4 regions of the Paenibacillus sp. FSL K6-4396 genome follow, and region 1 is predicted to be linked to each of the others. Evidence: a T-box and tRNA genes for the amino acid it is inferred to sense, from the RefSeq annotation. Region 1 holds a T-box; the other regions hold tRNA genes.

Region 1 (5,378 bases):
CGTGCAGCTGCGACATCTGGAATCTTCACTTCCTTGCAAAGTCTCCAAGGTAATTCCCAGTGTCACACACCAAGTCGGCAGTGGAGCGTCACTCTGCATACACGGCGAACGAATGACCAGTGAAGACCGCGCTGTGTTAGAAAGTCTGCTTAGTCATATAGGCAGGCCGTACCAGGTGGATGAAGCCTGTACACGAATTACATCCGACTTCTCCAGCTGCGGACCTGCATTCATATCGTTCTTTTTGGAACAGTGGATCGAAAGTGCCGTGAAGCTGACAGGCATCAAAAGGGCAGATGCCTGCGCTCTGGCTGGCGAAATGCTCCTGGGAACAGGCAAGCTGCTCACCGAAGGAGGATACACCCCGCAAGAGCTTCAGGCTCGTGTCGCTGTACCTGGCGGTATTACCGCTCAGGCACTTGCACTGCTGAAGGTAAGTCTCGACGGTGTTTTCGACAGCCTGATCCACACGACACATGACAAATATGATGAAGATTTGTTAAAGCTGGATGAACTATTCCGAGCCGGTGAGATTAACCGGCAACAATATTAACGAGTTTGCCTGGAACGGCAATGACCTTGCGAATGGTCTTGCCTTCCAGTGCCTGCTTAACAGGTGCCAGCTCCATCGTGAAGTCCTGCATACCCTGTGCATCCAGATCCTTCGCGATCGTAGCACGAGTTACGATTTTACCGTTTACCTGAACAACGATTTCTACTTCAGCATCCACTGTCATGGACTCATCATATTCAGGCCAAGCCACGTAAGAGATTCCACCTTCATGACCCAAACGGCTCCACAGTTCCTCTGCCATATGCGGTGCCAGTGGTGACAACAGCTGCACAAATTTCTCCATCGCTTCACGAGGCAGTGTGTCCGCTTTGTATGCATCGTTGATGAAAATCATCAGCTGGCTGATGGATGTGTTGAAGCGCAGATGTTCCAGATCTTCCGTAACTTTTTTGATCGTTTTGTGAGCAGTCCGTTTGAACTCATCCGTTCCACCGTCCACTGTAATCTTGTCATTGATGGCTCCTGTGTCTTCGTTAATGAAGAGACGCCATACACGTGACAGGAAGCGGTGCATGCCTTCAACCCCGTTTGCATTCCACGGTTTGGTCGCTTCCAATGGTCCCATGAACATCTCGTACAGACGCAATGTATCTGCACCGAATTCATTCACGATTTCATCCGGGTTAATGACATTACCACGGGATTTACTCATTTTCTCATTATTAGTACCCAGGATCATACCTTGGTTCACCAGTTTGTGGAAAGGTTCTTTGGTCTCCACAACACCCAGATCATACAGCACTTTGTGCCAGAAACGAGCGTACAGCAAGTGAAGTACCGCGTGCTCTGCTCCGCCAATGTACAGGTCAACTGGCAGCCACTGCTGCTGTTTCTCCTTGGAGATCAGTTCCTTGTCATTGTGCGGATCGATAAAGCGCAGGTAATACCAGCAGCTACCCGCCCATTGTGGCATGGTGTTGGTCTCACGACGTGCCTTCATTCCCGTTTCCGGATCTACCGTATTCACCCACTCCGTAACATTCGCCAGTGGTGATTCTCCTGTACCCGAAGGTTTGATCTGATCGATATCAGGCAGCAGCAGTGGAAGTTGATCCTCCGGTACGGTCTTCATCGTTCCGTCTTCCAGATGCAGAATCGGGATTGGCTCACCCCAGTAACGCTGACGGCTGAACAGCCAATCACGCAGACGATAGGTTACTTTCCCTTGTCCTTTACCGTTCTCTTCCAACCAAGCAATCATCTTGGCAACCGCTTCTTCATTATTCAGTCCGTTCAAGAAATCGGAATTCACATGCGCGCCATCACCGGAATAAGCCTCTTGTGTAACATCTCCACCTTGAATAACTTCGATGATATCCAGACCAAACTGCTTCGCAAATTCCCAGTCACGTGCATCATGACCCGGAACAGCCATAACCGCACCTGTACCGTAACCTGCAAGAACGTAATCAGCAATCCAGATCGGCAGTTTTGCACCATTAACGGGATTGATTGCATAAGCGCCAGTGAAAACACCTGTTTTGTCTTTCGCCAAATCTGTACGTTCCAGATCACTTTTACGAGAAGCCTGCTCCTGATAAGCCTGAATCGCTTCACGTTGGTCATCGGTTGTAATTGCTTCTACCAGTTCATGTTCAGGAGCAAGTACTGCAAAGCTCGCACCGAACAATGTGTCCGCACGGGTAGTGAACACCTTGATGACTTCCTCGCGACCCTCAATGGCAAATACAACTTCCGCACCTGTCGATTTACCGATCCAGTTGCGCTGCATATCCTTGATGCTTTCAGACCAATCCAGCTCTTCCAGGTCTTCCAGCAGACGCTCTGCATACTCGGTAATTCTCAGAACCCATTGACGCATCGGTTTGCGTACAACTGGATGTCCACCACGTTCACTCTTGCCATCAATAACTTCTTCATTAGCAAGTACCGTTCCAAGGGCTTCACACCAGTTAACTGCAACTTCATCCACATAAGCCAGGCCTTTATTGTACAGCTGGATAAAGATCCATTGTGTCCATTTATAATATTCAGGGTCCGTTGTGCTGATCTCACGATCCCAGTCATAGGAGAAACCAAGCGATTTGATCTGGCGACGGAAATTGTCAATATTACGGAATGTAATATCTCGTGGATGTTCACCTGTATCCAGTGCATGCTGCTCAGCAGGCAGACCGAAAGCGTCCCAACCCATTGGGTGCAATACATTGTAACCGCGCATACGTTTGTAACGGGAAACGATATCCGTTGCCGTATATCCTTCCGGGTGGCCTACGTGCAGACCTGAACCGGATGGATAAGGGAACATATCCAGTGCATAAAATTTCGGTTTAGCAGGGTCCTCACCCGTTTTAAACGTTTTATTTGCATCCCAGTATTGCTGCCAACTTTTTTCCATAACTTGTGGCTGATAGCCGTGTTTCGGCTGGTTATTCTCACTCATCTATTGTTCCTCCTTCAGGTTATTCGCTTTAGCTTTAATTGCAACAAAAAAACCTCAGCATCCCGTAGCGTTTGCAGCGCTAGGGACGAGAGGTTGAATTCCCGTGGTACCACCCTAGTTAGCGGACGAACGTGCTTCGTCATCCACTCCCTTTGGACCTGTAACGGCGGTTAACCGATGCGGATTTCCATTCCTGAACCCAAGCTTTATACAAGCAGGTTAAACAGAATGGTGTAATCACCGCATTTCTCCAAGGCGAGTTCGCAAATCACTGTCAACCGGCTTGCACCAACCGCCGGCTCTCTGTTATGTACAGGAATTACTACTGATCCTTATCATCGAAATATGTATACAATATCGGGACCATTATATAAAAAAGCAAGCCCAAAGTCAATATTACACGTTATAATCGCCATCTTGAAGTCTACGGTTCGTACCGTTCATAACGCTGGTTGCTGTTCAGGATGACCGAAAACGCTCAATGCCTTCCTCCAGATTATGAATGGTCCAATTCACATGTTCCTGATTATCATATTGACGATAAGCGCACTCAATGCGTAGCACCAGATCAAAGTACAAGTCATAGAGGCTTCTTCTTTTCAGCTCACTTTCAGTCGTAATCGCATGCCCATACCCTTTCACAAAACCAGGCGTATAGTTAAAATGACTGAAATAATGCTCCATCAGAGGATCTGCCCATAGTGAACGTTCAAAATCAATAATCGCTGTGATACGACCTGCGTCTACTAGAACATTGCCATCCCACAGATCCCAACTCACAAGCACAGGTTCTTTGACATCATCCAGCACATTTGATTTTTCTTCAATCAAGCGTCTCAATTCAGGGTAATCGATCGAAAATGTAATTCCGGCTTCTTCACCATCGGTAAGAATGTCATCCATCAAATTCATAAATGCTTCTTTCCATGTGGAATAACGCTGTTTTTGCTCCGAGAAATATCCAAACTTCTCACCCTTGATTTCATTAATTCGACGATTGTACCAACCGAGTTGTTGTTCAATGGTCTCCTGCTCTTCCGCAGAATACTGATCCTTGACCTGATTATAGGGTGTTCCAGACATGTACTCCATGATAAAATAACGCGCTGAAGCCTTGGTTAACGAATCATCATAAGCCAGCACTTGGGGTACGGGAACATCCTGTAGCTCCGTAATGAGGCGTAGTGCCTCAACCTCGGCAATCATGAGATCCTGCTCACAGCGCATCAGATTTGTCGAAGCCGATGGAGCAATCTTGAGTACCACTCGCTGTGCGTCACTCAGTGTAATGAGATATGCATGATTGGCCCAGCCATCCACCATTTCCTTGTAGTCCTGTATACCTGCAGAGAAATGCTGCTCTATTATGGCATTCAACTGTTCTGACGTAAGTCTTGTTTTATATGTACTTTCCATTTTCACACCTCACATTGACAATTGATTTATTTTCTCAGAAAACGCTTTCTATCCGACTATTATCGCCTCCTTTACTTTAACTGGCAATACTTTTTGTCACGTCGTTATGTCTTTTCTTGTACTCCTTTACCCTATTTAAGAATATTGCTATTCACTCTCCATGGAAAATCAAACAAAAAAACTGCCCTTATGCACCATACATAAGGACAGTTGTCATCTTTCGTTCTTACTTCACAGCAACGTAGAACAAGCGCTGAGCGCTGTCTTTGGCCTCTTTCCATTCAAAATCCGCATATACCTTCACGTCTCTAAAACCTGCCTTGGATAACTCCAGCTTCATCCAGTCCGGATTATATGCACGCTGGACATGAACTTCTTCAAACCGTTGATACATATCCTTGCTACCATCATCCACACGCGAAAAAATACTGAGATGATGTTCGATCTCACAGCGATCCTGATCCAGATCACAAGTCCAAATATACGACACGGAGCGCTCATCCAGTACAAAAGGCTGCTCCTCATCATAACGAATAAGGGTATTGGGATGATGGACATCAAACAGGAACGTTCCATCAGGCTTCAGCATCTCATATGTGCGCTGGAATGTACGAATGACATCTTCTTGTTCAAGCAAATAATTGACACAATCACAGAAAGATATCACCGAATCCACAGGTTCCGGAACTCGCCATTCCCGCATATCCTGCTGCACCCACCGGACACTGCCTTCCCGATACAAACGATGACCTTGAGGCGTAGCCTCCATCTTGCTGCGTGCAACCGACAGCATATCTGCTGAGAGATCAATGCCTGTAACTTCGAAACCGGAGTTCACGAGCGGGATCGTAATGGAGCCCGTTCCACAGCCAAGTTCAGCGACACTTTTGGGCATTCCATGCTTTTCCCATGCTGTTCTTGCAAACCTTATCCAGTCCGGATAAGGCATATCTTCCATTAATTCATCATACACATAGGCAAATT
Region 2 (5,378 bases), 180 kb from region 1:
CAAGCAGGACAGCCGGGTGGTCTCGGCTGTTTTTTTATTGTATTGAATTGTTTTACGAACGGGCGTTCTGTTATAATGTAAGTGTTGAATGGGGGAGACACAGCATGAGTAAGAGACGCACAGGACGAAAACGAAAAGGTAAACAAGGCTTCAAAAAGCAGGTACTGACACTGGTAGCGATGCTGCTGGTAGCCCTCTACGCCTGGGCAGGGGGAGAATGGCCGGAGGAGATACCTAATCCATTCGGAGGTGCTAATAAGAGTGTGGACCACACCATTACGTTCCCTTCAGAGCGTTATCCCGAAACAGCCAAACATATTAAAGCTGCTATCAAGGCAGGGCATTCGGATGTATGCACCATTGATCGTAATGGAGCGGAAGGCAATCGGGATTTATCCCTTAAAGGTGTTCCGGTCAAAAAAGGTAAGGATCGTGACGAGTGGCCTATGGCGATGTGTGCTGAAGGAGGAACAGGTGCAGATATCCAGTACATTACCCCGAAAGATAATCGTGGTGCAGGTTCATGGGTAGGGAATCAGTTAAGTACATATCCGGATGGAACACGAGTGAAGTTTGTAGTGAAGTAACAAGAAGAGAAAAACCAGACGTGCATGCGTCTGGTTTTTTGGTATAAAGTGCTGGCATAAATAGATCTAGTTAACGTATCTATACGGGAACTGGAGTTTCAAGGATTACATATCCGGCTAAACGAGTTGCATTCCGCTTAAATGATGAGACCGTATGCTTAACAGACGCGTAACATGTTCAACCTCATCAAACGGTATCCACAGACTGCCGTGAACCGTACGTAAGGAGAGAATGGATGAATCAGCGGTACGCTCGGGAAATCCGGTTACCGTCTGACCGCTTGTATTACGAACCATGATCTGTTGTTTGCGCCGGATGGCAATTTCTACCTCTTTTTTCATAAGTCATTGCTCCTGATTATGAGATGTTAAATACATATGTCAATTTTTTCAATGGTTAATTTGTCTTCTTTATCTAGTCTATCAGAACTAGGTATAGATTTCCAGAAGAGAAATCAACATTCTTCTAGGTGATTTGTCTTAGCTATGGATGATCCGTTTTTGAATAGGCATTACGGGGTTATATTAGGGTAAAAGGAGGGGAACGGAATGACACAATTGATGATTGGGCTGGCCCGTACGGAGAACGAGGCTATATTGATGCTGAATCAGGTGAAAGAGGAAGGCATCAAGGAAAAATACTTGGGAGCGGTGGCGAAGGAGCAGCTTAATCTGGAGCTGGTGAGCGAAAAGACGGGGCTGCCCAAACCTTTGAAGGGTGCCGGAACGGATGGTGCCTTTGGCGCTCTGAAAGGCATATTGGCTGGTCTGGGGAAGCGAATGGATCAGACGATGTCGATCGGAAAAGCAGTCCGTAGACTCGCTGGCAATGAGATCGGGAGTGAGACCGATGATTTGGTGCTTACACTGACTGAAGCGGGGATCTCGGAAGAAGACGCACGGTATTATGAAGATTGGCTGTTAAAGGACCATATCTTGGTTATCGTGGAGTGCAGTGAGGAAGAGGCAGCTCGTGTTCGCCCGATTTTACTTTTTTAGTTTAATTTAAGGCTGATTTTAGGTTTCTTTAATGTTGGGGAGGTATTCTTATCTCACACCTCCCTTAATATAGATTGGTTTACCGGAAGTCCGGGACCGCAACTCGGACTTTCTAGGCACTGTGAGCTGACGCTTGCAGTGCCTGTTTCATTTATATAAGTCTTTCAGAAAGCTTTTAGGCGAACGCTTCGCTTTTCAGTTTTTTTTGTCCTCTCCGTTATCGTGTAAATCATTAGTTAAACTTATATAGTTAGATTATTTTATAAAAAGTGTTGCAAAGTTAATTAGTTCATGGTAAGATATTTCTTGTCGCCAAGAAATACATAATCCTGCCGGGGTGGCGGAATTGGCAGACGCACAGGACTTAAAATCCTGCGGTAGGTGACTACCGTACCGGTTCGATCCCGGTCCTCGGCATATTGCATTTAAAAGGTTTTCTTGAAAAAGAGAACGAAATGAAGGACGTATGACTCTTATGAAATATTGAGAGTCATACGTCTTTTTTTGTATTTTTTATTTTGTATTAAAAGATAAGAATAATAAATTGTTGCTGGAGTTGCTTCAGAGTTGTATTTTAAGTGTGAATAAATGTCGGATTTTTAGAATAGCTGCTGCATATTGAATCCGCTTTTACCAGTTCATTAGATTCGTTCTTATTATCTATTTTAATATTGGGGTTAGTGTAACAGATCTAAACGAATTTCTTTGCAGATTTTTTAATCTGTTCACGTACTTTCTAGATTTTTTAGGTTTTATGCAGTTTCTCAGGTGAATCTTATACCCTGCTGTTGTTTCTCCTCTGGCTTTGAAAAGACTGAGAGAATAAGGGATGGGAAAAGAAAAATGAAAATACAATAAAAAATTATAAATGAAAGTAGAATTTTATGGAGTTTAAAACGTTAGAAGAATTAGTTTGGTTATTATACAAAGTGAACTTTCAAAGAAATATGAAATTATAATTGATGGGAGTTTGGAGGATAATTAAGGAAAGTGTAGAACTAGATATAATAATGTCATTTCTTTGGAAGGTAGATATATTGATTTTTATTGGTGAATTTTAAATAATTTACATAATGGGTTTTATATGAAAAAAAGGCGCTTTGATTCATAAGGTTGAAAATGAGTTTGAAGCATTGAAGACCTAAGCATGGTTAAGTTAAAAGAAGATATGAGCAAGGTGGTTGATTAGCGATTCTGCAATTGAAAAAAATCAAAAAAGAAAAGGGCTTAATGAAGGGTGGTTGGCAGGGGAATATGCTTAAAAGTCTAGTTGTTTCAGTTTTGTCAGAAAACTCAGAAAGGGAGCCTGAGAAGAATCTTCTGATTAAGAGAGTAGAAAATAATCCTAAGGACTTAGTTCAGGAATTATTATTAATTAATGAACCAGAAGAAATAGGTGGTAGAGTTGCACTGGCAGGTTTTTACTATCAATTTTTAGTAACCATTGAATACATGATTGAAGTAATGAAGGGTACGTGGGACTTTGTTTCGATGGAACTGCACGAAGATGTTATAGTTGGAAAAGATAATCTTATACGTTTTATTCAAGTGAAAACAAGTGCCCAAACTGATCTAAAGACAAGTGAAACTGGAATCTACAGCAGGTCTTTTAAAGAGGAAGATGGATTTAAATATAGAAGACCGGATAGCTGGTTAGATAAGCTTTTAATGAAAGCAAAATACTTTCCGAACAAAGAGTTTCAAACACAGTTTGAATTACTAACTAGTTTTGTTGTCACACCTTCAAAGGAAGCAAATGTTACACCTTATACCAAAAATTATAGTTATAACCTTTCCGTTCCTGAGGATGATCATTTACTGAGACGTCTATCTGAAGAATTTTACGATAAGCATGATAATTCACTCTTAACTTATGAATCGTTGTGTGGTGAAAAACTTACTGAATTACTATCAAGATTTCATATTCGCAAAAGGTTAGATTTACTTCAAACTCGTGAATATGTCGGATTTCTATTAGATGAACTGGGAAAAAATATTGAGCCTGGGGTCAGAGTTGAAGTAGATAATATTCAATGGTTAATTGGACTTCTGATGGAAAAATGTCAAAAAATTGGAGATAATCTTATTCTATATTTGGGCTCTGAAGAAGTAGAGGAAATAAGACAATTAATCCATGATAATGCTTTTGCGATAACTGGGGAATCTGTAAGAAAGAGTGAAACAAAAGAAGTTATAAATAAAGTTTTTGATCAAATGATACTTGATATTAAGGATATAGATTTATTTATAGAATTGGAGCGAGATATTATTGGCTACAAAGAGAATATGATTGAATGGATTGATGGAGGAGGTACGATAAGAGATCTTGTCAATAGGTATTTAGATTGTAGACCTATATCTAGTAAATACAGAGAAATAACAGAACATGATCAAACAAGAAGACTCTTAGAACTCTTTAACTGTGCATTATTATTAATCTTAATTAATAAAGATTTATTAAAAGTATCAACTAATCACACGTCACTTTTAGTTAAACAGATTAGCTCTCAATATTTATCATTTTTGAGCTTAAGCCGGGGAGATACTTTAAACACTGCAGTTGATAAAATCCGTCAATTGTTACAAGAACCTGAAAAGTGTTCAGATATTTTACTGAATCCACCATCTAGTATTATTTTGAATGGGAGTTTTGCGGGAAATAAGGGGAGAATAGAATCTGTTATTATTTGCGAGGAGAAGCCAGAAGTATCGGGACTTCCGCAAAGTGACTCACTTAAAGATATGAAAATAATTATGGATTTTGTACCGGGTGGAAGGTTAAATGATGAATTTGATAACTTATTTACTTTCAACACTATGGAAGATCTACGAACTCATCTATGTGAGTTTTGGAAGGAGTTAAACGAGTAATATGGAGGCATATGTTCTAACAAATAAATTGTTATTAGATTTAGGTTTTTCTCATGTTATTAATAGTGATCTTTTGAATATAGGAGTTAAGTTGTTTACTAATGGTCTGAATTTTGTGGTTTTACAAAGGTGGGAAAATGAAACACCAGCACGAAAAATTATTCTTGAAGCTAGTCTTGTGAGGGATATTCTTTTACGCCAGAAATTGAATGTTTGGAATTCTTATTACTTACTATGTACTGGTGGAGATCGTTTAATTGATGAAGAAACAATCTATACTATTGAACGAGATTCATTGTCTATTAGGAAGTTTGTCATTCGGTCAATGGCAGATATTCGACGTATTCCATTCTTGGATGACAACAATGATACATATACAGAGTTAAATAAAAATTCAATTGATGATATTGAACAGGATCCTACCATATCATATTTACTTAAAAATCTTCGTGATAAAGAAGGGGAAAGAAAAAAGCTCTCTCAAAAAGAAATTGAGAGTGTGATTAATGACTTGTTAGATAAGGAGAAATAAAATGAAAATTGATAAAGTTAGGATTCAAAATTTTCGCAAATACTTAGGTTTACATGAATTTAATTTAGATAAGCAAATAACTATTTTCTATGGTCCTAATGGATTTGGAAAGAGTACTTTCTTTGATGCTTTAGAGTGGTGTTTGTCAGGAAGCATTAGTAGATTTTCTAAACAAAAAGATTTCACAGAGCAGGATATTATATGTTTCCAATGTGTTAAGACCGCAGAGACTTGTTTTGTGGAAATCGAGTTTGAGGGGCACATATTAAAACGTAGTTTCCGAGTGGAAAATGGAAAAGCGAAAAGCGTTACTGTTTCAATAAAGCCTCCAAATGGAAAAATTATTCGCACAAAAGGGAAAGTAGACACATTTTTGAGGAGGGAATTTT
Region 3 (5,378 bases), 2.9 Mb from region 1:
GAAAATGTCAGTAAAAATGAAGTGGTGCAAAAGCTGCTAGTAAACAAGCACGGTAAAGAACAATACAAAAATCTGGCAGGTGTGGATTCGCTTGCAGGTTATTACAAAGTTCCATCAACAGACTGGGGCGTCGTAATCGTGTCTCCAACCCAAACGGTGTACGATCAGTTGAATCATCATATCCGTATGTTGTTGCTGTACACCTCAGTGCCTTTCCTGATCCTGACCCTTATTGTGGTTCGGGTTGCACGCAAGCTGGCCAGTCCTTTTGCTATGCTGGCTGATTTGGTGAATCAGGTCGATAAGGGACAAGTGGATCTACCGGTGATGAAACCTCACTGGAATAGAGAGGCAGACCTTCTAACAAGAGCAGTTGTTGGCGCATTGGCGAACTTTAGGAAACAGACAAACCAGCTTGTCTATGATGCCAGAACAGATGTTTTAACAGGTATGAACAATCGCAGAACCTTCGAAGAAGTTATTCAGGAATGGATTCAGGATGAGGCGCCATTCTCCATTATTGTTCTGGATATCGACCGCTTCAAGTCCATTAATGATACATTCGGTCATCATGCTGGGGATGAAGTGTTGAAACACATTGCCAATATCATTCAATTGTCTGTTCGACCAGAAGATGTCTGCGCACGGTTTGGTGGAGAGGAATTTGTAGTCTTGTTAAGAAATTCCGAGTCTAACGTAGCTTTTGAGATTGCTGAACGTATCCGAATAACGGTCGAAGAAAGCGTATTGCCTATAGATCGTTCCGTCACCATCTCGGCTGGAATTGCTGAATATCCGAAACACTCCACAACATCCACAGAACTGTTTCACTTGGCGGATAATGCACTGTATCAAGCGAAGGAAGAGGGGCGTAACCGTACGGTTACGATCCAAACGGTTATTAAATAAGCAAGCAAAGAAGCTGTTCCCTAAAAACTAGGAACAGCTTCTTTTGTGTTTTATACCTCTTGTGAGGATCTGGCCAGAACCTCATTTGTATACGTTTCTCCCCAATCTCGCATGCTGAAGATGATCGGCCGTAACGTTTCACCAAATGGTGTGAGGGAATACTCCACTTTAGGTGGGATCTGGGGGTATATTTCACGATGAACAATTCCGCTGCCTTCCAACTCTCGAAGTTGCAGGGTGAGCATACGCTGGGTAATGTCAGGAAACAATTTTCGGATCTCGTTAAATCTCAAAGGACCGGAGAATAAATGATACAAAATGGCACCTTTCCATTTGCCTCCGATCACACTGAGGGTAACTTCCACGGAACAGCCGTATGGCGCGGGACATAGCTTGGTAGCGTCCTTTTTCATTATAAGTACACCTCCACTTTAGGGTGATTTTCTATGGTATCTATTTGGGTGGTTATATTTCATAAAGTACGTATAGTTCATGAAAGAGCATATCACTTATGATGCAGATTATAAACCCTAATTGTAGTCGAAGGCAGATGTGTTGATGTCTATAAGATAAAAAAGAGCCCCGGTTTCAGGCTCTTCTCTGGATGTATAAAATATGAGGATGAGCGTATATACGCTACTTCAGTGACGATAGAATGGAGTCACATAGAGCCATCGTTGCAATATTATCCTTGGCGCTGGAATGTGGGACAGTCTGATTCTGGCAACACGCGATAAAGTGCACCATTTCACCAACAAACCCGCGTAGATAAAGGTCGCGAGAAGCTCCTGACATAGGAGATCCGGAAGGTGTATATACAGTATCTTGCTCCTCGAGAGATTTCCAGGGAAGGCTGGTCGATCTTCGGGATTGATGGACAGTAAGTGTGTTGATATCTTCAGCTGACGCAAATCCGTTGTCAAAGGTGACGAGTACACTTTCACTCTCCCGTGACCAAGCGCTCATGCCGGTAAAATAAGCGCTGCCTACTACGTTATTCTCAAAAACAAGGGAAATGCTTTGATTAATGTGTTCCCCATCCTTCACGGTTGTGCCTGTAACCCGTATTACTTCTCCGAATAAGTAACGCATCAGATCGACCATATGTATGGCAGCGAGCTTCATGAACTGTTCCTCATCCTTGCAAAATGGGGTGCTGTCTACAGCGAATTTCATCTGGAATGAACGTACCTTACCTAGCGAACCACTATCAATGAGCTCCTTCAGCTTCATGTATACGGGAGCATAACGTTTCATAAAACCGACCATGACAACGACGCCGCCTTGCTCGGCAGCCTCTGCTACAGCTGCTGCTTCCGCTGCATTCCATCCGAGTGGCTTATCCACGTATACATTCTTACCAGCTCGAATGCATTCAAGGACAAGAGCGGTCTGATCAACAGGCTGGGCGACCACCACGACTCCGTCACAAGTTTCCTGCTGTAACATAAGCCCAGCGTTATCATACGCTTTTCCGTTGCTGCCAAATCGCAGCAGAGCTGCTTCAGAGCGTTCCATACTGCGTGTGGCAATGGCCTGGATCTGCGCTCCGGCTTCAACAACAGAAGGGTAAATATTCGTGGATGCATGAAACCCGGCACCGATAAAGCACAGATGGGTTGTTTTCAAGGTGGATCTCTCCTTCATTTTTGCATTTGTATGGATGGTATATTTGTTTAATGCTACGATAGGGTGTTTGAAGTTGAGAAAAAAGGACATATGTCCTATTCTTGAATGAATAAAAAAGAAGTTGCATTTTTATTTTGGAGCATGTATACTCTGAATTACGGTAAAACAAGGAATTGCTTCACCGGAATGCTTTTCATCGATGGATGAGGAGATACATATTATGCGGTCGTGGCGGAATTGGCAGACGCGCACGGTTCAGGTCCGTGTGGGCTAACCCCCCGTGGAGGTTCGAGTCCTCTCGACCGCATCTAACCAAAAAAGGTTCGTGAGTTGCTCTAGGGCAACTCACGAACCTTTTTTGGTTTTGTGGATCATTCGTGTGAAGCCTGCATTTTGCTATCAGCATGCTAATGCTAATGTTGCCGCTGGCGCAGAATGACTGCCGTGATGATCCCGGCAATGGCTCCTGCAATACCAAATAGCGTAACACTGGCAACCACTTCAACCGACTGGAGACGAAACAAAAAAGCGATACCACTGCCAAAAGTGGTTCCGGCCAGAAATCCGAGCGAAATTCCTAATTCTTTCGTTAATTTCATTGCTTCACCTACTTGGAAATGTGAGATATGGATTTGCAAATATTGGGTATAGGCAGTAAAGTGTGATCAGGAAAATCATCACATTTTATTTCCTTTTTTATCTTGTGGTTTTAACCCGTTAATTATGCATGATATCTCATATGGGAGGGTAAGAGCGAATGAATATGAACGAACGAATTGCAGCATGGAATGAGGAAGCACAGCAGTGTGCTTGCGGTCATCAACACCGGGTGGTGGATATGCTGATACATCTGGAAGCTGGGGCCATTCAGAGGTTACCGGGTTATTTGTCTGAGCAAGGATATCGTCAGGTGACGGTTGTTTATGATCAACATACGTTTCGGGCCGCTGGATCTGATGTATTGAGCAGTATTCGCGAAGCGGGAATGCATGTGGATGAGATCGCTCTACCGGAGAATCGGACGGGGGATATCATTGCGGATGAAGCAGCTATTGTACAGGTCATGTTGGGTGTGAAACTGGAAAGTCAGGCTGTAATTGCGGTGGGCTCAGGTACCATTCATGATCTGGTGAGATTTGTTTGTTCCAAAATGAACAAGCCCTTTCTGTCCATACCGACAGCGGCTTCAGTGGATGGGTTTACCTCTGCGGGTGCACCCTTAATTGTAAGCGGCGTCAAACAAACATTTCAGGCTGTTCCGCCAGAGGCTATCTTTGCCGATCTGGATATTCTGGAGCAAGCCCCGCAAGTGATGACAGCTGCCGGATTCGGAGATATGCTTGGTAAATATACTTCACTTGCAGACTGGATTGTTTCTCGTGAACTGGGCGGAGAACCGTTCTGTCCAGTTGCTTATCGGATGACAGAAGAAGCGCTGAATACCTGCATAGATCATGTACAAGCTATTGCGGAGGGGCGAGCAGAGGGAGTAGCTGTGTTAATGGACGCATTAATTGTTTCCGGTATCTCCATGCTGATCATTGACCATTCCCGTCCGGCATCCGGAGGTGAGCATCATCTATCTCACATCTTGGAGATGGATCTGATGCAAGCGGGAGAAAGACCGGTTCTGCATGGTGCCAAAGTTGGCGTAGCTTGTGCATTGCTTACGGTGAAATATAAAGAGGTTGCACAGACATCGGGTGAACCGGTGTTTGGGATATATGACCAATTGCCGGAGGCCTCTCAGCTCATTGCATGGTTGGAACAAGTAGGTGGACCTGTGACTACTGAGCAACTCGGTGTAACCCCGGAGATGGTGGAACATGCATTCAACACAGCGCATACGCTTCGTCCTCGATATACCGGATTGAGATATATCAATGAAGTGTTGAACACGAGGTTAGGATGACCTTTTAGAGAAGATGGTCATGACGAAATGCATAAACTTAGCTTGTAGCCGGCTGTGATGGCTCTTTTTGGGAGCAAAAAACGAAAAAGGGTAGGTTATCTGACATTTCTGATGGAATAGCCAGAACAGTGCTTCAAGTCCGAGAGAGAAGGCATGCATTTTATTTTAAAAAAGGCTCTGGCCTCCCTATGGGGAGATCAGAGCCTTTTGGCTGTTCGCTTATTTAGTTGTTGCGACGATCTTTCAAGATGACATCTGCGAACAAAATAGTTTTCGGTATACGGAAAAATTGCTCCGCTTGTTCCTGAAACGCAGCAGAAGGCAGTGTTCCCTGATGCAGCCATTTGCGGAAAGTGCCGGGATGAACCCCGATCCAGTGGCTGACATCTGTCACCGACAGATCATGGACCATACACAAGCCTGTCAAAATACGGTTACTAACCGGAGAACGGGTCACCGTACGCTTCATGAAGCGAGATGACTCGGGTTGACATATGACAGGGCTATTACGCACAACTTCTTCATTGAAGAGAATATGACGCGGGTAGCCGAGTAATTGGCAAGTCTTGTCCAGATTGGTACTGCCGGGTATCCGTCCTTCATATACCCACGCACTGACACTGCGTGAAGAGATGGAGAGGTCTTCAGCAAGCTGGGACAACTTGATATCATTGGCCATCAGCACGGCAAGAAGAACACGATTGCGGATTTGACAGCGTGTCGGTTTTCGGAATCGTTTAACACGGACGCCTTTTCCCAAGTATTTACGGTTGATCAGAGACCACGCCTGGATGGAATGTTGTTCTGGTTGATTAGGCATATTTCCTCCGATTTTTTTTAACCAAATACTACAATAAACAACGGGGTACTTTCAAGTGCCGGGACTACCGGTTACAAATGCGTCAATGCGTGAATTCACGATAAAGAG
Region 4 (5,378 bases), 3.5 Mb from region 1:
TACTGCAAAACAAAGGTTTCCGCGCTTTGGAAACACTCGTCATTGTGCTAATGGCGACCATTGCCCTCTGCTTCGGGATTGACCTCTTCCTGGCGAAACCCGATATGGGCGGTGTTCTCCATGGTTTTGTACCAAATGTTGAGATTTTGCAAAACCCGGCCATGCTCTATATCGCTATTGGTATTATTGGAGCAACTGTGATGCCGCATAATCTGTATCTGCATTCTTCCATTGTGCAGACCCGTCAGATCGAACAGACCGCACAGGGCAAAAAAGAAGCTATTCGGTACTCGACCATGGATTCTACAATCGCGTTGACACTGGCCCTGTTCATCAATGCGGCCATCCTGATTGTATCTGCTGCTGTATTCCACAGTGCTGGTATGACGCAGGTTGCCGAGATCGCAGATGCCTATCATCTGCTGACACCTCTATTGGGTACTACGGTTGCAAGTATTCTGTTCGGTGTGGCGCTGCTAGCATCAGGTCAGAACTCTACCCTTACAGGTACACTCGCTGGGCAGATCGTTATGGAAGGTTTCCTGAACATTCGAATTCCGGCTTGGCTGCGCAGACTGGTCACACGTCTGATCGCCATCATCCCGGCGGTAATTGTGACAGCCATTGCAGGAGAACATGGCACAGAAGAACTGCTCATTTTGAGCCAGGTCGTGCTGTCGCTTCAACTGCCCTTTGCTGTGATTCCCCTGGTGTTGTTCACAAGTGATAAAAAAAGTATGGGTGCATTCGCCAACAAATTGTGGCTCAAAATCATCTCATGGGTCATTGCCGCGATTATCGTTGTGCTGAATGTATATCTGATCATTCAGACGATTCGGTTATTCTAATCTCGTTCTTATCGACTAAATCCTAAAAAGGCTGATCAACTCCGGTATTCTATACCCAAGTTGATCAGCCTTTATTGTTGCAATACAGCAACATGTTTCCTTTTATAATAAAACTCATACTCCAATAAATAACCATCTGAATCTAATTCTGATTTGGCATCAGTAACGGCAGGAGTTGATCCAATGAATCCACAGTCCAATCCGCACGTTTGTCATCCGATAGTTCTGGCTGGAATCTTCCGTAACCCTGCATAATTCGAATCGTACGCATGCCCAGCTTCCGAGCAGGTATAATGTCGTTATCAATCCGATCACCGATCATGACGGCTTCCTCCGGTTCACAACCAGCCTGCTTCAAGGCCACAGCGTATAACTCAGGGTCTGGCTTGGACACTCCTTCTTCAGCCGAACACGCCAGAACATCAACATACTTCCGCAAGCCGTAGCTCTCCAGTCTCTCTTCCGTTCCAGGACTCTGATTGGCAATAATGCCAATGCGATAATACCGTGACAACTGCTGAAGAACGGAATCCGCTGAAGGAAAAGGATGTTCAAGATCTTTTTGAAATTTCAGCTTGTCCTGAATCTGTTTTTGGTGTCCCTCGTCTTCAACGAATGTGCGAATCGCCACTCTCATAGGCCATTGCTCATATTTTCGGTAACAGTTCGCAAACAGTTCGCGTACCGCCTCAATTGTCACCGGATACCCCAAAGCACAAGCTTCACGGACGAACTGTCCGATAATATCATCAACCGGCTCCCATTCATCCACCAGCGTATCTCCAACATCAAAAAACAACCATTTCAATCCACCTACATCCGGCACACCAATTCCTCCTTGTAAGCATAAAAAAGAAGACTCACCATCACGCATGAGTCTCCTCAAACTTCCGTTTATCGATACATTCAATTATAACAGGCACCTTACACCTGAGCAATCACAAGCTATGGCATTAACCATTGAGGAGAAAGCCAACTTCCCCATTGAGCGAATATACAATCCGGTCTGCGCCCATGCCCCGATAGATGCCCTTAGGATGACTCTGCTCCGTAATCACGCACAGGGATTTCGAAGTCCATGAACGGCAGATCTGTAAATAACGACAGGTCAGATTCAGGCTGTTCTCGAAAATAAACACGTTACCTACGCTGCCCTGCGGCAAAAACCATTTTTGAGCTGCAGCTGTATTCATGCGAATGACATGTTCTACTCCGATTCTACGGAGTCTGCGCTCTTCCCCTGCACTGTTGGTTAGAACGGCAAACGGCATTTTTTTGTACATCAGCAATTTAATAAATTTGCGTCCTGCTTCATTTGGAGCAGTCACTAAAATCATCTCAGTATCCATCATTCGTTCCTCCCTTGGCGTGAAAAGACAACAAAAAAGAAGCGTGGGGGACCAAGGCCTCCCGAACGCTTCTTAAATAACCCATGGCGAAAACACCATGAACCAGCGTACGGCTTGTTGCCTCTCCCTTTAACGCTTACGAGGTTAGCTGACGGATTCGGGCGCGAGAGTCGCCCTATTTCCGGCTGTCACCGGAAAATTCACCCCATGAATGCCCACTGTCCTGGACAGCGCATTCCGTTGGTTCCCCCGTTTCCCATTCATCAATGAATGGAAACTCAGCGATTAAAACATCGTTCGTATATCTTAAGGTAAGATCGAGCGATATTATCGTTTGTTTCGTTTTTCAAGTACAATTTAGTTTAAATTGAAATTACGTTATGAATCATACACCCCCGCCATGACGGTGTAAAGTCCTTACAGATCACCAAATCGGCAGATTTTTGCCAATACTCGTTTATAATAACGCTTACAATAAGGTTATACTCTATCCACCTCTTCAAGGCTATCTAATTCTCACTCTGACGAAAATCACTTCGCAATTCATTCACGTATTCTGCACAACTTGCCTGTTTTGATGCTATTAACACCACATTAGTTTTGCAATATTTAATTGTAGCCAATATAATAGAAGATATAAGAGTAAATAAATGGAGGCGATTTAGATGACAGTCTACGATTACAAAGTGAATACCCTTCGCGGTCAAGAAGTTGAAATGTCCGACTACCGTGACAAAGTGCTCCTGATTGTGAATACGGCAAGCTCATGCGGCCTTACTCCTCAATTCAAAGGTCTGCAAGAACTGCAAGACAAGTTTCAAGATGCTCCATTTGAAGTTCTTGGTTTCCCAAGCAACCAGTTTGCACAGGAAAAAGGATCTTCCGACGATATTGCCGAGTTCTGTCAGATGAATTATGGCGTAAGCTTCCCAATGTTTGAGAAAATTGATGTGAACGGCTCAAGCGCTCACCCTCTTTTCCAACACCTTAGCACAGAAGCTCCTGGCCTGCTCGGTTCCAAAGCAATCAAATGGAACTTCACCAAATTCCTTGTGGATCAGAACGGACAGGTACTGAAACGTTATGCTCCCAAAACAACACCGGACAAGATTGAAGAAGATATCAAGAACTTACTTCAAAAATAATACACAGGCCACCCGTAGCCGTAAGGTAGAGCACCATTGCCCCGGTAATGGATGGCTTTTTTTCTCAACCCAGATGTCATACTGTTCGAAAAAGACAAAAAAAGAAGCTCTCCAATAACGGAAAGCTTCTTCTTCATCGTTCATATGATGCGGTCGAGAGGACTCGAACCTCCACGGGCATACGCCCACTACCCCCTCAAGATAGCGTGTCTGCCATTCCACCACGACCGCATGTCGTAAATAATCGGCAACAGAATTGATTATACCGGGTTCAGAACTAAAAGTAAAGTATTTTTTAATACTACTTTTTCAGCTAGGCATTTTCATCAAAAATCGCATAATCTCGTCATCTTTACCCATGAACTGCATATTATTAGATTTGATCTCCTCTTTTTCGGTAAGAGCCGATCTTGTTGATTCATTTATATATAGTCCTTCCTTCTATATAGTTCTCCCTGCACTCCACCACACAAATGACACATTAAAGTTATATAAAATAACACAAATATTAAATAACAGATTTAATCCATTAAATTTCACGGATACCATTGACAAAAAGCGGACATTTATGGGAAGATAACTATCATATAATTCGGATTTATAAACATAAAGCAAACAAAAAGGATTATAGATGTCACTATAAGTGACATTTAACGAACACAGGAGGCGAATGATTGTGAACCGTGGGAATAAGCTGCTCGATTATGTCAACCTGCTTGATTCCTCTATTCAGGTTGGAGGGTTCACCCATTCCTTCGGCATGGATATCCATATCAGGGAGGGTACCATTCGTAATGCTGAAGATCTCGAATCATTCATGCGTTGTCAGTTGCATCCCAGCATCGTTCGTCTTGAAGGTATGGCCATCAAAGGCATCTATACCGCAGCAGATCACAAAGATACATGGCGGATAGCTCTAATCGACAAGCTCGTCCATGTTCAGCGAACCCCTGGAGATCTCAGAGAACAAGCTGCCGCCATGGGTAAACGATTGATCAGACTTGCACGTGCTCTGCACCCCTGGATTGAATTCAGCCAGCTCGAACAGATCTTTGCCAAATACGATTCGGTTGGCTGCCTCTCCACTGTTCACGCCTGGATTAACCACCACCTCGACATCCCGGTCGAGGAGGCGGTCCTTGGTTACCTGCATTCAGCCATGAATGCCTGCATAACCGAAGCCTCCAAAGTCATTCCCCTGAACAACGATACAACCAAGGATCTGATGGTCCGCCTGGCCACAGATCTGGAGAATGAATGGAAGACCGTCAGCGCCTCGGCTGCGGATGGACTGGCACAGCCAACCTCGATGTCCATGAAATCGTTTTTCCCCAGTTTCCATATGCTTGGAGCTGGACTTCATGCCTACAGGGCCTAATCCTCTTCCTCCTCATACCTGCTCCCCTTCATTCAGACAAACTAAAAAACACGCGGCAACCTCCTTGCCGACGTGTTTTTTGTCATTTTATTTGTTTTATTTACGTATTTACGCCATTTATCATCACAAAATACACTTTTTTCCGTCTTTTTTAATTGTTAGATGACGAATTTGCGTATATAATGAAACATACAGCTCGCATTTCTATATATTCTACATGATGAAAGGGCGGCTGAATACTACATTCTAACCAGGGGTGAACCCTTTTGAACAAGAAAAAACCAGTTACTCCGTTCGGATGGGCCATCAAACGACGGCTAACCGAACTTCAAGTGGACCAGAAGACCTTTTGTGAACAGCATGGCATCCCACCCTATCGTTTATCCAATCTTATTCACGGCACACGCAAAGCAACCCGATTCAGGCACCTGGTCGCTGATATTTTGGATATTCCAGATGAACTGAGATAAGATTTCTGCCAAAGGAGGGTCTCATCCATGAGACATGTTACATCCGATCTGGAGAGGCTGTCGTTCCAGTCCATACGTCACCAGCTCATCATCGTTGATGACAATTGGATTATCCAAAGTTGTAACCGTGCCTGGCAACAGGGACTTGGTCAATGCTCACCAAACCCGGATATACACAGTAGTTATAG

Evidence for each region. A T-box is a leader RNA that pairs with one kind of tRNA and senses whether it is charged. The one in region 1 lies ahead of leuS (leucine--tRNA ligase), so its partner is inferred to be a tRNA-Leu.
Region 2: it encodes a tRNA-Leu, which carries the amino acid that the T-box ahead of leuS (leucine--tRNA ligase) is inferred to sense. The anticodon was not compared.
Region 3: it encodes a tRNA-Leu, which carries the amino acid that the T-box ahead of leuS (leucine--tRNA ligase) is inferred to sense. The anticodon was not compared.
Region 4: it encodes a tRNA-Leu, which carries the amino acid that the T-box ahead of leuS (leucine--tRNA ligase) is inferred to sense. The anticodon was not compared.

Annotation. Positions count from the first base shown of each region.
Region 1 is NZ_JBBOCR010000001.1:5,084,218-5,089,595, forward strand. Features, by position in the region: gene comER (late competence protein ComER) at 1-553, shown strand, start outside; gene leuS (leucine--tRNA ligase) at 534-2,978, opposite strand; T-box leader at 3,057-3,326, opposite strand; gene MHB85_RS22400 (phosphotransferase family protein) at 3,438-4,394, opposite strand; gene MHB85_RS22405 (class I SAM-dependent DNA methyltransferase) at 4,621-5,378, opposite strand, start outside.
Region 2 is NZ_JBBOCR010000001.1:4,904,571-4,909,948, reverse strand. Features, by position in the region: gene MHB85_RS21620 (NucA/NucB deoxyribonuclease domain-containing protein) at 105-587, shown strand; gene MHB85_RS21615 (hypothetical protein) at 705-929, opposite strand; gene MHB85_RS21610 (hypothetical protein) at 1,137-1,586, shown strand; tRNA gene MHB85_RS21605 (tRNA-Leu) at 1,918-2,003, shown strand; gene MHB85_RS21600 (dsDNA nuclease domain-containing protein) at 2,787-4,457, shown strand; gene MHB85_RS21595 (ABC-three component system middle component 1) at 4,459-4,989, shown strand; gene MHB85_RS21590 (AAA family ATPase) at 4,991-5,378, shown strand, end outside.
Region 3 is NZ_JBBOCR010000001.1:2,189,225-2,194,602, forward strand. Features, by position in the region: gene MHB85_RS09935 (sensor domain-containing diguanylate cyclase) at 1-909, shown strand, start outside; gene MHB85_RS09940 (winged helix-turn-helix transcriptional regulator) at 960-1,322, opposite strand; gene MHB85_RS09945 (Gfo/Idh/MocA family protein) at 1,546-2,538, opposite strand; tRNA gene MHB85_RS09950 (tRNA-Leu) at 2,761-2,845, shown strand; gene MHB85_RS09955 (hypothetical protein) at 2,952-3,137, opposite strand; gene MHB85_RS09960 (sn-glycerol-1-phosphate dehydrogenase) at 3,296-4,450, shown strand; gene MHB85_RS09965 (helix-turn-helix domain-containing protein) at 4,674-5,270, opposite strand.
Region 4 is NZ_JBBOCR010000001.1:1,588,758-1,594,135, reverse strand. Features, by position in the region: gene MHB85_RS07045 (Nramp family divalent metal transporter) at 1-848, shown strand, start outside; gene MHB85_RS07040 (HAD family hydrolase) at 991-1,674, opposite strand; gene MHB85_RS07035 (hypothetical protein) at 1,802-2,197, opposite strand; cyclic di-AMP (ydaO/yuaA leader) riboswitch at 2,316-2,491, opposite strand; gene MHB85_RS07030 (glutathione peroxidase) at 2,863-3,342, shown strand; tRNA gene MHB85_RS07025 (tRNA-Leu) at 3,491-3,573, opposite strand; gene MHB85_RS07020 (urease accessory protein UreF) at 4,019-4,720, shown strand; gene MHB85_RS07015 (hypothetical protein) at 4,987-5,190, shown strand; gene MHB85_RS07010 (hypothetical protein) at 5,218-5,378, shown strand, end outside.